DNA from 3 places in the Paenibacillus sp. JNUCC31 genome. Region 2 is predicted to be linked to each of the others. Evidence: a T-box and tRNA genes for the amino acid it is inferred to sense, from the RefSeq annotation. Region 2 holds a T-box; the other regions hold tRNA genes.
The links. A T-box is a leader RNA that pairs with one kind of tRNA and senses whether it is charged. The one in region 2 lies ahead of leuS (leucine--tRNA ligase), so its partner is inferred to be a tRNA-Leu.

Region 1 (4,564 bases), 3.6 Mb from region 2:
ACACTCCTTCTTCAGCCGAACAGGCCAGCACATCCACATACTTGCGCAAACCATAGCTATCCAGCCGACTCTCTGTTCCCGGGCTTTGATTAGCAATAATGCCAATCTTATAGTGTTGCGACAACGTCTGGAGAACAGAACTGGCTGACGCGAAGGGGCGCTCAAGCTCTTTGCGGAACTTCAGCTTCTCCTGGATCTGTTCGCGGTGCCCCTCATCACTGATTAGGGTTCGAATAGCCAATTTCATCGGCCATTGCTCATAATTTCGATAAGAGGCGGCAAATAGCTCCCGCACCGTCTGCATCTCCACCTGATAACCAAGCGCACAAGCCTCACGCACGAACTGACCGATAATATCATCCACCGGCTCCCATTCGTCCACGAGCGTATCCCCCACATCAAAGAACAACCATTTTATCCCACGTACTTCCGGCACGCCTATTCCTCCTCGTTAGCCACAGGAAATTCTTATCCCCATTTCCCAAACCATAAAAAAGAAGACCCACCATCATGCATGAGTCTCCTCAAGATTCCGTTTATTTATGATTTCAATTATAACAGGCAGCTGACACCGGATCAATCACAGGTATGGAACAGGAACAACAACTAAACACTACCCATTAAGCAGGAACCCCACTTCCCCATTTAAAGAGTACACAATCCGGTCAGCTCCCATCCCCCGATAGATCCCTTTCGGATGGCTCTGTTCTGTAATGACACACAAGGACTTGGATGTCCATGAGCGGCAGATTTGCAAATATCGACAGGTCAGGTTTAGGCTATTTTCAAAAATAAAAACATTGCCGACACTGCCTTGCGGCAAAAACCATTTCTGAGCTGCAGCCGTGTTCATGCGAATGACATGCTCCACACCGATTCTCCGGAGCCTGCGCTCTTCACCTGCACTGTTGGTCAGAACGGCAAACGGCATTTTTTTGTACATCAGCAATTTGATAAATTTACGTCCTGCTTCATTTGGAGCAGTCACTAAGATCATCTCTTTATCCATCATTCGTTCCTCCCTTGGCGTGAAAAGACAACAAAAAAGAAGCGTGGGGGACCAAGGCCTCCCGGACGCTTCTTCATTAATCCACAGCAAAAAGACACTATGAACCAGCGTACGGCTTGTTGCCTCTCCCTTTAACGCTTACGAGGTTAGCTGACGGATTCGGACGCGAGAGTCGCCCTATTTCCGGCTGTCACCGGAAAATTCACCCCATGGATGCCTACTGTCCTGGACAGTTCATCCTGTTGGTTCCCCCGTTTCCCACCCATGAATGAATGGAAACTCAGCGATTAAAACATCGTTCCTTTGTGAACATAATCAGAGCGATATTATCGTTTGTTTCGTTTTTCATGTAAAATTTAATTTAATTGGAATTACGATATGAATCATACACCCATGCCCTACCGGTGTAAAGTCTGTGCAGATCACCGAATCGGTGGATTTTTGCCATTTCACTTCAATAATAACGCTTACAACATATCCATTCTCTACCCATCTCGTCAAAGCTCTCTAATTCTCCCTTTAGCGAAATTCACATAGCTAATCATTCACTGTTCATACACGAAAGGCTTACATTGTGCTAAAATAAATTTAAATTTTGCAATATTTAATTGTCATCAATATAATAGGAGATAAGAAGAATATGAAATGGAGGCGATTCTCATATCAGTCTACGACTACAAAGTAAACACCCTTCGCGGTCAGGAAGTTGAAATGTCCAACTATCGTGACAAAGTACTGCTTATCGTGAACACAGCAAGTCAATGCGGTCTCACGCCCCAATTTAAAGGGCTGCAAGAACTTCAGGACAAATTCAAAGATTCCCCATTTGAAGTTCTCGGATTTCCAAGCAACCAGTTTGCACAGGAAAAAGGCTCTTCGGATGATATTGCCGAGTTCTGTCAGATGAACTATGGTGTCAGCTTCCCGATGTTTGAGAAAATCGATGTGAACGGTTCAAGCGCTCATCCTCTATTTCAGCATCTTACCAAAGAAGCACCGGGCGTACTTGGCTCCAAATCCATCAAATGGAACTTTACCAAATTTCTTGTGGATCAGAATGGACGTGTTCTGAAACGGTATGCCCCCAAAACAACACCTGATAAAATTGAAGCAGACATCAAAGAATTGCTTAAATAAGTTAAGGCCATCCGGACCCTGCAGACAGAATGAACCTGCAAACGGGGTAAACGGATGACCTTTTTTGTCTGAACCATTTATACTGTAAAAAGCCAAAAAAAGAAGCTCCCCGTATGGGAAGCTTCTTCTTCATCGTTCTTATGATGCGGTCGAGAGGACTCGAACCTCCACGGGCATACGCCCACTACCCCCTCAAGATAGCGTGTCTGCCATTCCACCACGACCGCATGTCGTAAATAATCGGCAACAGAATTGATTATACCCGGTTCATGTTTAAATGTAAAGCATTTTTAATATTATCCTTTCAACTGCGATTTTCCTTCCATAAATCGTATTATCTCGTCATTTTCTCCTATGAACCGCATATGATTAAATTTGATCTCGTTTAATATTCGATTCGGCTGATCCCCCCTACTTTTATAAGAGACAGACAACTCATTCACTTTTCCAAATATAACATTCATAGTTATATAAATTAACATTATAAGATTCCCAAATTTAAAAACCAAGAAACCATTGACAAAAAGCGGATATTTATGTGAATATATATATTATATAATTCGGATTTACACACATAAAGCGAACTAAAAAGGAGTTTAATGTTATTTAACATAACATTAAACGAACGTAGGAGGCGAAAGACTGTGAACCGTGGGAATAAGCTGCTCGATTACGTCAAACTGCTTGATTCCTCTATCCAGGTAGGAGGGTTCACCCATTCCTTCGGCATGGATACCCATATCACTGAAGGGACCATTCGTAGTGCCGAAGATCTTGAATCATTCATGCGCTGTCAATTGCACCCCAGCATCGTCCGTCTGGAAGGCATGGCGATTAAAGGTATCTACACTGCCACAGATCATAATGACGCGTGGCGTACAGCTCTCATCGACAAGCTCGTCCATGTCCAGCGGACCCCAGTACACCTCAGAGAACACGCCTCCACAATGGGCAAACGACTGATTAAGCTGGCTCACGCACTCCACCCCTGGATTGATTTTAGCGAACTTGAACAAACCTTGGCTAAGTATGAATCCGTTGGCTGCCTCTCCACTGTTCACGCCTGGATTAACCACCACCTCGATATCCCTGTCGAGGAGGCGGCCCTGGGTTATCTGCATTCAGCCATGAGTGCCTGCATAACCGAAGCCTCCAAAGTCATCCCCCTCAACACCAATACAACACAGGACCTGTTGGTTCGCCTGGCCGCAGACCTGGAGCATGAATGGCATACCGTCAGCGCCTCCGCTGCGGATGGACTGGTACAACCAACCTCAATGTCCATGAAAGCATTGTTCCCCAGCTTTCACATGCTTGGAGCAGGACTTCACGCCTACAGGGCGTAATCTCTCCCCCCTTCGCCTCCATATCACTCACCTCCTCATACAGTAAGACACAAAAAACACGCCGCAACCTCCTTGCTGGCGTGTTTTTTATGTCAGTTATGTTGCCTATTTAACGCATTTACGCCATTTAACATATTAAAATACACTTATTTCCGTCTTTTTTAATTGTTAGATGACGCAATTACGTATATAATAAATCTTACAGCTCGCATATCCATATATTTTACATCAAGAATGATTGGCTGAATACTACATTCTAACTGAGGGGTGAACCCTTTTGAACAAAAAGAAACCTGTTACTCCGTTCGGTTGGGCGATCAAACGACGGCTAACCGAACTCCAGGTCGACCAGAAGACATTTTGCGAACAGCACGGCATTCCGCCATACCGTCTCTCCAATCTCATTCACGGCACACGCAAAGCAACCCGGTTCAGGAACCAGGTCGCAGACATTTTGGAAATTCCTGATGATTTAAGATAAGACTTCTGCCAAGGAGGACCTCATTTCATGAGATATTTAATATCCGATCTGGAGAGATTATCGTTCCAGTCCATGCATCACCAGCTCATCATCGTTGACCACAACTGGATCATTCGAAGCTGCAACACCGCTTGGCAGCAGGGGCTCGGACAGCCGCCTCCCAAGCTGGACATATCAGACACCTCCAGAACACCTGAAACCTCCCATTACCTCCAGCTCATGGAGGCGTGGATATCACGCGAGGAGAAAGCAAAGAATGCGAAGATTGTTCAAGAGTTGAAAAATATCACCAAACCCTTTAACGACTGTTGTACATACGAGATTTCCATTCAAACGACCCACAGGGAGCAGCGCTGGTTCCGTCTGGAGCTCACCCCGTTAAGGCAGGCCGATCCAACTCTGCTGTCCGATCTTGCCCTAATTGCTCACACAGATGTCACCGAACAAAAACACATAGAACAGCAGCTAAAGAAGGCCCTGTCCGAAGTTCGCACATTACGCGGGCTGCTACCCATCTGCGCTGTCTGCAAACAGATTAAGGATGAACAGGACGCCTGGAACTCTGTCGAGAGTTATCTGGAGAAGCACACA
Region 2 (4,564 bases):
CTTTAAACCGAGGCCTAAACGGGCAAGCAAACGATCAAGATACCGTCAAAGCAGGTTAGCCCTTCTCCTTGAGGTCCTTCGTATCAGCGCTATCTGTGGTCGTGTTCCTAGTTACGAAGGGTTTGCTTTGACGCAGAGGGTGGAGCGCTAACGAATCTGAGACGGCTTATTAAGGGGGGAAGCGCCTTCCGAAAGCTAAGGAACCTGAGACACGTTATAACAAAATTAGGGTCCTTTTGTAGCGTTTTTTAGGAGGTTTTTAGAAAATAACGCGTCTGGAGTTCCTTACGATTGAAAAAGAAGGTCTGGTGGCCAAATAGGACATCCTCGGTTCCTTAGAAAAACGTTTGGCCACTTGCTAGGATAAATTCTGGGTACTCCAAGGCTTTTTGGACACGGGCAGCCATACTGGGTTTGCCATATTTGAGTTTGAAGATTATGCCCTAGTAAAATTAATCCGAAAATTAAAAGTTCAGGTGAGGTGCAAAATGGAAAGTACATACAAAACGAGGCTGACTGCCGACCAGCTAGACAGGATTGTGAAGCATCACTTTAACACCGCTATCAAAGCTTATAAGGAAATGGTCGACGGCTGGGCAAACCACGCTTACTTTATTACACTGAATGACGGACAGAAGGTAGTACTCAAAATAGCTCCTTCTAATGACATCAAGCTGATGCGCTGTGAGCAGCATGTCATGGTTGCTGAGGTAGAGGCACTTCGACTCGCGAAAAAGCTTCAGGATGTACCCGTTCCTCGGGTATTGGCCTATGATCCTTCCCTGACCCTGGTACCGGCCGAATATTTTATTATGGAATATATGCCTGGAACGCCCTATAACAAAGTCAAGGATCAATACAATGTGGAAGAACAGGAATCTATTGAGCAGCAGCTGGGTGCATACAATCGCCGAATGAATGAGATTAAAGGCGAGAAGTTTGGTTACTTTTCCGTAAAGAAACCGAAGTATGCCACATGGAAAGAAGCTTTTCTAAGCCTGATGGATGACATGCTTGCAGATGGCAAAGAAGCGGGTGTGGAATTTTCCATTGGTTATGAGGAACTGGAGCGTTTGATTCAGGAGAAATCGGAAGTACTGGATGATGTTAAGGAACCTGTGCTGGTGCATTGGGATTTGTGGGATGGCAACGTATTTGTGGAAGCAGGGAAAATTACGGCGATTATTGATTTTGAACGCTCGCTTTGGGCAGATCCTCTGATGGAGCATTACTTCAGTCATTTTAATAATACACCGGGATTTCTCAAAGGCTATGGAAGCGCAGTTACAACGGATCGCGAACGGAAAAGAAGAAGGTTGTATGATCTGTATTTTGATCTGGCCCTCAGAATCGAATGTCCTTATCGCCAATATGATAATCAGGATCATATTCAATGGGCAATCGATAACCTGGAGGAAGGAATTCAGCGATTTCGGTTATCCTGAGGTGTATGCTGATGAATAGCGCCATTTATAGGCAAAAGACAGTGTAATATTGACTTTAATGCTGTTTTTTTATATAATGGTCCCGATATTGTATACATATTTCGATGATAAGGATCAGTAGTGAGTCCTGTACATGACAGAGAGCCGGCGGTTGGTGCAAGTCGGTTGACAGTATTTCACGAACTCGCCTTGGAGAAATGCGGTGATTACACCATCCTGTGACCGACCGGAGCAACACTCGGGTTCAGGAATGGAAATCCGCATCGGTTAACCGCCGTTACAGGTCCAAAGGGAGTGGATGACGAAGCACGTTCGTCCGCTAACTAGGGTGGTACCACGGGAATTCAACCTCTCGTCCCTAGCGCTGCAAACGCTACGGGATGCTGAGGTTTTTTTGTTGCAATAAAAGCGAATAACCAGAGGAGGAACAATAGATGAGTGAGAATCAACAGCCAAAACACGGCTATCAGCCACAAGTCATGGAGAAAAGCTGGCAGCAGTACTGGGATGCGAATAAAACGTTTAAAACGGGTGAGGACCCGGCTAAACCGAAGTTTTATGCATTGGATATGTTTCCATATCCATCCGGTTCAGGTCTGCACGTAGGTCACCCGGAAGGGTACACGGCAACGGATATCGTTTCACGCTTCAAACGTATGAGAGGATACAATGTGTTGCATCCGATGGGTTGGGACGCCTTTGGTTTGCCTGCCGAGCAGCACGCCCTGGATACGGGCGAACATCCGCGAGAGATTACATTCCGCAACATTGACAATTTCCGTCGTCAGATCAAATCCCTCGGATTCTCGTATGACTGGGATCGGGAGATCAGCACGACAGACCCAGACTACTACAAATGGACGCAATGGATCTTCATCCAGCTGTACAATAAAGGCCTGGCTTATGTAGATGAAGTACCTGTTAACTGGTGCGAGGCTTTGGGTACAGTCCTGGCGAATGAAGAGGTTATCGACGGCAAGAGTGAGCGCGGTGGACATCCGGTCGTTCGTAAACCGATGCGCCAATGGGTATTGAGAATTACGGAATATGCAGAACGTTTGCTGGAAGACCTGGAAGAACTGGACTGGTCGGAAAGCATCAAGGATATGCAGCGCAACTGGATCGGCAAATCGACCGGGGCGGAAGTTACTTTTTCCATTGAGGGTCATGAAGAAGTGATCAACGTGTTTACAACACGTGCAGATACGTTGTTCGGCGCAAGTTATGCTGTATTGGCACCTGAGCATGAGCTGGTGGAAGTCATTACAACGGCAGAACAGCGTGAAGTAGTCAAAGCATATCAGGAACAGGCTTCTCGCAAGAGCGATCTGGAACGCACCGATTTGGCTAAAGATAAAACGGGTGTGTTTACAGGAACTTATGCAATCAATCCGGTAAACGGAGCGAAGGTGCCTATCTGGATTGCCGATTATGTACTGGCTGGCTATGGTACAGGGGCAATTATGGCCGTTCCGGGTCATGACACTCGTGACTGGGAGTTTGCAAAACAGTTTGGTCTGGATATCATCGAGGTGGTACAGGGTGGCGACGTGACACAAGAAGCGTATTCCGGAGACGGTCCGCATGTGAACTCCGAGTTCCTGAACGGATTGAACAACGAAGAAGCGATTGCGAAGATGATTGCCTGGTTGGAAGAGAACGGCAAGGGACAAGGCAAAACAACTTACCGTCTGCGCGATTGGTTGTTCAGCCGTCAGCGTTATTGGGGTGAGCCAATCCCGATTCTGCATCTGGAAGATGGGACGATGAAGACAGTGCCGGAGGATCAACTTCCTTTGCTGCTGCCTGATATCGATCAGATCAAACCTTCGGGTACTGGAGAGTCGCCACTGGCAAACGTTACGGAATGGGTTAATACGGTAGATCCGGAAACGGGAATGAAAGCACGCCGTGAGACAAACACGATGCCGCAATGGGCGGGCAGCTGCTGGTATTACCTGCGCTTTATCGATCCGCACAATGACAAGGAACTGATCTCTCAAGAGAAACAGCAGCAGTGGCTGCCAGTTGATCTGTACATTGGGGGAGCAGAGCATGCGGTGCTTCACTTGCTGTACGCTCGTTTCTGGCATAAAGTGCTGTATGATCTAGGTGTGGTGCATACCAAAGAGCCTTTCCACAAACTGGTGAATCAAGGTATGATCCTCGGAACCAATAATGAGAAGATGAGTAAATCCCGTGGTAATGTCATTAACCCGGATGAGATCGTCAATGAATTCGGTGCAGATACATTGCGTTTGTATGAAATGTTCATGGGACCATTGGAAGCGACAAAACCGTGGAACGCTAACGGGGTTGAAGGCATGCACCGCTTCCTGTCACGTGTATGGCGTCTGTTCATCAATGAAGATACAGGTGCGGTCAATGACAAGATTACAGCAGATGGTGGTACGGATGAGTTCAAGCGGACTGCGCACAAAACGATTAAAAAGGTTACCGATGATCTGGAACATTTGCGCTTCAACACAGCCATCAGTCAGCTGATGATCTTCATCAACGATGCGTACAAAGCAGATACGCTGCCGCGTGAAGCCATGGAGAATTTTGTACAGCTGTTGTCACCGCTGGCACCACATATGGCGGAGGAACTGTGGAGCCGTCTCGGTCATGAAGGTGGAATCTCTTACGTAGCTTGGCCTGAGTATGACGAGTCCATGACAGTGGATGCAGAAGTCGAAATTGTTGTTCAGGTGAATGGCAAAATTGTAACCCGTGCTACGATCGCGAAGGATCTGGATGCACAGGGCATGCAGGACTTTACGATGGAACTGGCACCTGTGAAACAGGCACTGGAAGGCAAGACCATTCGCAAGGTCATTGCCGTTCCAGGCAAACTCGTTAATATTGTTGCCGGTTAATCTCACCGGCTTTGAATAGTTCATCCAGCTTCAACAAATCTTCATCATATTTGTCATGCGTCGTATGAATCAGGCTGTCAAAAACACCATTCAGACTAACTTTCAGCAGGGCAAGTGCCTGTGCGGTGATGCCGCCAGGTACAGCCACACGAGCTTGAAGCTCTTGCGGGGTGTATCCGCCTTCGGTGAGCAGCTTGCCTGTTCCCAGAAGCATTTCGCCAGCAAGAGCGCAGGCATCAG
Region 3 (4,564 bases), 180 kb from region 2:
TCATAGGTAGCCCTGAAGTCTTTGTGCTCATGTGCGTTTGCATACGTACCAATCCCGCTGTGAATGCCCCCGGAATGGATATGGATTTCATTCGATAATTCATTAAATGAGAAATTTTGAGTATCGACGTAACCCAGCACACTTTTTAGCAATCCAACATAAGGCAGCAAGTGCCGTGGGACTTCCTTAATATCGAACAACAATCTCAGATAACCAATCCCATTGGTATAGATGTTATGGTGCAGAACAGTAGTACCTTCGACCTGATGGAACGTCTGATACAGCGTGGATGCTTTCGGTTCAATATCCTCTATTGATAACGTTGGAATGACCTGCTGTTGTTCCTTGGTTGAAGGCGCATTTTGATATTCCGCGAGTGCCTCGGTTCTCTGAATGAATTGCTGAATTTCTTCTTGGCTCAACCGAGCCTTAACCGATTTCAGATGCGCTTTCAACGCTTCCTCTTTTCGAGCATTCAACCCTTTATCCGGCGTGACTGCGACAAAAGAAGTATGTGGATTTTTCAGTATATACTGTTCAATCAATTGCTCGAAATAACCCTCGTTCATCTTCGTTCTCAGCTCGGCAAATACATCATTGGCTTCCAAATGAGTGAAAGGAGCCTCATCATCATACAGCCAGCTTTGCAATGAGGAGAAGCCATAGATCAATCCTTTGGGCATTCTTCCATAGTCAGCTTCCCGGTGATTAAACTCATAGGAATTAATGCCTGCGAGCAGCGCTTTTGGATCAAAACCATCCTTCACCACACGCTCCAGCACGTCTTTCACCGTACCCAGAAAATCCTCTTTGCTCGACAGATTGCTCTTCTTCAGTCCGATGGTGAACACAGGCTGATACAGACTGTCATCATACGTACCATATACATCCTTTGCAATTCCTTTATCCAGCAGCGCCTGTTTCAGAACAGCTCCCGGAGCGTTGAGCAATGCGTACAGCAAAATTTGAAAAGAAATGTTTAGCTCCTTGTCCAAACTTGTTCCAATAACCGCATTATAGGTCAGAAAGCTGTTATCCACTTCCGATTCCGTGCTGCCGGCCGAGTATGTCTTGACTGCGTCGACTCTTTCTTCGAATGCAGGCTGGAGCTGAATGGCAGAATCAATCTCGATTCGATCATATTCACTCAGATAGTTCTCGTCCAGCCACTGCAATTTTTCTTCCATATCCATATCCCCATACAAATAAATGAAGCTGTTGGAGGGATGATAGTATCTGGAGTGAAAATCCAGTAATCCCTGATAGGTCAAATTGGGAATTTCATCCGGGAATCCACCGGATTCACAGGAATATGTAGTATCCGGGAAGAGTGAATTCAGAACTTCCCTGCGCACCATCCGTTCTGGTGAAGAAAAGGCGCCTTTCATTTCGTTATATACAACACCGTTATAGGTTAACTCATCTTCGGCTGAAGTCAGGTTGTAATTCCAACCTTCCTGCAGAAATATTTTTTCATTATCATATATATTCGTGTTGAGTACCGCATCCAGGTAAATATCCATCAGGTTATGGAATTCATGGTCGTTGCGGCTTGCAATCGGATAGATCGTTTTATCAGGATACGTCATCGCATTCAGAAATGTATTAAGTGAACCCTTCAACAATTCAACGAAGGAATCCTTAGCCGGGAATTTCTTGGAGCCACAGAGTACGGAATGCTCCAGGATGTGAGCCACACCTGTGTTATCTTCCGGAGGCGTGCGGAAACCGATACTGAACACCTTGTTATCATCCTCATTGGATAAAAGTACAATTTTGGCACCGGATTTTTGATGTTCCAACAGATACGCGTCTGATTTCAACTCTTCGATTCTGCGTTCCTGCAGCACCTTATATGGCTTAAGCTGTTTCAACATGGGCTGAGTCCTCCGTCCATACGATTATTTATTTTGTTTTGCAACCATGAGTTCTTCATCTCAAAGGTAATTTATGCCTATGGATAGTATACACCATCGTTCCTGATAATTCATAACGGGGCTCCCCTTGGGGCGTCTTCTGATATGTATTATGATGTGATTATATTTATGAACTTGGATTGTACGGAAGAATTCAAAAATCCGGACAAAAAAAGATCGCATGAACAACTTGTTTAACAAGTGTCATGCGATCTTTTTTTAGGATGCCGAGGACCGGGATCGAACCGGTACGGTAGTCACCTACCGCAGGATTTTAAGTCCTGTGCGTCTGCCAATTCCGCCACCCCGGCATATGTATGTATTGCTTCATCACTTCGGGCGACAAGAAATATCTTACCATGAAATTTATATCTTTGCAATACCTTAACAACACATAATTCAAAAAAAATGAAACAGGCACTGCCAGCGTGAGCAAGCAGTGCCTAGAAAGTTCGAGTTGCGGTCCCGAACTTTCTATAAACCATCTATATTAAGGGAGGTGTAAAATAAGAATACCTCCCCAACATTAAAGAAACCTAAAATCAGGCTTAAATTAAACTAAAAAAGAAGAATAGGTGCAATTCGGTCTGCCTCTTCGTCACTGCATTCCACTACCACCAGGATGTGCCCCTGTACCAGCCATTCTTCATAGTAATTGGCATCCTTTTCAGAGACCCCTGCTTCTGTCAAGGTTAGCACCAGATCATCCGTCTCACTTCCAATCTCGTTGCCTGCGAGTTTTCGTACCGCTTTTCCTATGGACATCGTCTGATCCATCCTCTTGCCCAGACCAGCAAGTACACCTTTAAGCGCCCCTAAGGCTCCATCCGTCCCTGCACCCTTCAGAGGCATCGGCAGACCGGTCTTCTCACTTACCACTTCAAGATTGACCTGCTCTTTGGCTACCGCTCCTAAATATTTATTTGCTATCCCTTCCTCTTTCAGTTTATTTAACAGGATAATGGCTTCATTCTCCGTACGCGCAAGTCCGATCAATAACTGTGTCACTTGCATTCCCTCCCTCTTATCCATATATAACCCCAGCAGCTTCTTCAAAAACCGATAGTCCACACTAAGCCCAATCACCTATGTAAAATATAATTTCTTATCTGGAAATTCATACCTAGTTCTGATAGACTAGATAAAGAAGACAAATTAACCATTGAATTATTGACATATTGAATTCATATTCCATAACCAGGAGCAATGACTTATGAAAAAAGAGGTAGAAATTGCCATTCGCCGTAATCAACAAATCATCGTCCGCAATACAAGCGGGCAAACCGTGACAGGATTCCCGGAACGTACAGCCGATGCGTCCATTCTCTCCTTGCGTACCGTCCACGGAAGCCTGTGGATTCCATTCGACGAAGTTGAACAAGTCACACGATTGTTAAGCATTCGCTCTCATCATTCAAGTGGAATGCATCTGTGTACAGCTGATCTGTAATTCCAGATGAAGCACCTCTCTATTTATAGGCAAGCAAGACGTGTGTTCATATCTTCAGTCACACCATAAAACCAGACGCATCAACGTCTGGTTTTATTTTTTATAACTTGCACTTTACAATGTACTTTAAAAATTCCGGTATTAGTGCCTCTTACAGTTCTTCCACCATCGTTACTTCACTACAAACTTCACTCGTGTCCCATCCGGATATGTACTTAACTGGTTTCCAACCCATGAGCCTGCACCACGATTATCTTTAGGACTAATATATTGAATATCTGCACCCGCCCCACCTTCCGCACACATCGCCATTGGCCATTCATCCCGATCTTTACCTTTTTTGACGGGCACACCTTTGAGGGATAGATCACGATTACCCTCCGCCCCACTTCGATCAATGGTACATACATCCGAATGCCCTTTATTAATCGCCGTTTGGATGTGTTTGGCCGTTTCGGGATACCGCTCTGACGGGAAAGTGATCGTATGATCCACATGCTTGCTGCTTCCTCCTAATTGGGATGGAAGATCCAGTGACCACTCCCCTCCAACCCAGGCATAGAGTGCAACCATTAACATGGCAACCAGCGCGAATACCTGCTTTTTGAATCGCTGGTTCCCCTTGCCCTTTCTCCTTCTGCGTCTTCTACTCATGTTGTCTCTCCCCCATTCAACTCTTGCATTATACCAGAACGTTAGTTCGTAAAACAATGCAAAACATAAAAAAAAACAGCCGAAATCTCCGGCTGTTCTGCTTATACTAACCCACGTTAGGAATGGCCTGTTGTCGAAGCAACGGCAAAGTAACCTCAAACTTCGTACCTTTCCCTTCCACGCTCTCTACCGAAATTTGGCCATTCATCAGTTCAAGCAGCTCTTTGCATATGGTGAGCCCCAGTCCAGAGCCGCCAAATTTCCGTGAATGAGAGACATCAGTCTGAGTAAAAGCTTCAAACAAATGATTGATCTGAGTATCCGGAATGCCGATCCCTGTGTCACGTATAGTGAACACTAAGGTAACCATATCCCCGCGAAACTCTTCCACATCCATCTGTAATTGCACTTCACCATGTTCCGTAAATTTGATGGCGTTACTAAGCAGGTTATCCAACACTTGCCGAAGACGAAGAGGATCTCCTGTGAGTACGTCAGGAAGATTCAGGTCTGCGTGACAGAGCAAGCGGATTTGTTTATTCTG

Region 1: it encodes a tRNA-Leu, which carries the amino acid that the T-box ahead of leuS (leucine--tRNA ligase) is inferred to sense. The anticodon was not compared.
Region 3: it encodes a tRNA-Leu, which carries the amino acid that the T-box ahead of leuS (leucine--tRNA ligase) is inferred to sense. The anticodon was not compared.

Annotation. Positions count from the first base shown of each region.
Region 1 is NZ_CP062165.1:5,153,161-5,157,724, reverse strand. It holds gene JNUCC31_RS22335 (HAD family hydrolase) at 1-436, opposite strand, end outside; gene JNUCC31_RS22330 (HAD family hydrolase) at 614-1,012, opposite strand; cyclic di-AMP (ydaO/yuaA leader) riboswitch at 1,130-1,305, opposite strand; gene JNUCC31_RS22325 (glutathione peroxidase) at 1,670-2,146, shown strand; tRNA gene JNUCC31_RS22320 (tRNA-Leu) at 2,291-2,373, opposite strand; gene JNUCC31_RS22315 (urease accessory protein UreF) at 2,791-3,492, shown strand; gene JNUCC31_RS22310 (hypothetical protein) at 3,770-3,973, shown strand; gene JNUCC31_RS22305 (nitrogen regulation protein NR(II)) at 4,001-4,564, shown strand, end outside.
Region 2 is NZ_CP062165.1:1,197,162-1,201,725, reverse strand. It holds gene JNUCC31_RS05220 (aminoglycoside phosphotransferase family protein) at 489-1,445, shown strand; T-box leader at 1,541-1,808, shown strand; gene leuS (leucine--tRNA ligase) at 1,880-4,324, shown strand; gene comER (late competence protein ComER) at 4,305-4,564, opposite strand, start outside.
Region 3 is NZ_CP062165.1:1,020,772-1,025,335, forward strand. It holds gene JNUCC31_RS04425 (insulinase family protein) at 1-1,877, opposite strand, end outside; tRNA gene JNUCC31_RS04430 (tRNA-Leu) at 2,142-2,227, opposite strand; gene JNUCC31_RS04435 (general stress protein) at 2,475-2,924, opposite strand; gene JNUCC31_RS04440 (hypothetical protein) at 3,130-3,366, shown strand; gene JNUCC31_RS04445 (NucA/NucB deoxyribonuclease domain-containing protein) at 3,538-4,020, opposite strand; gene JNUCC31_RS04450 (sensor histidine kinase) at 4,127-4,564, opposite strand, start outside.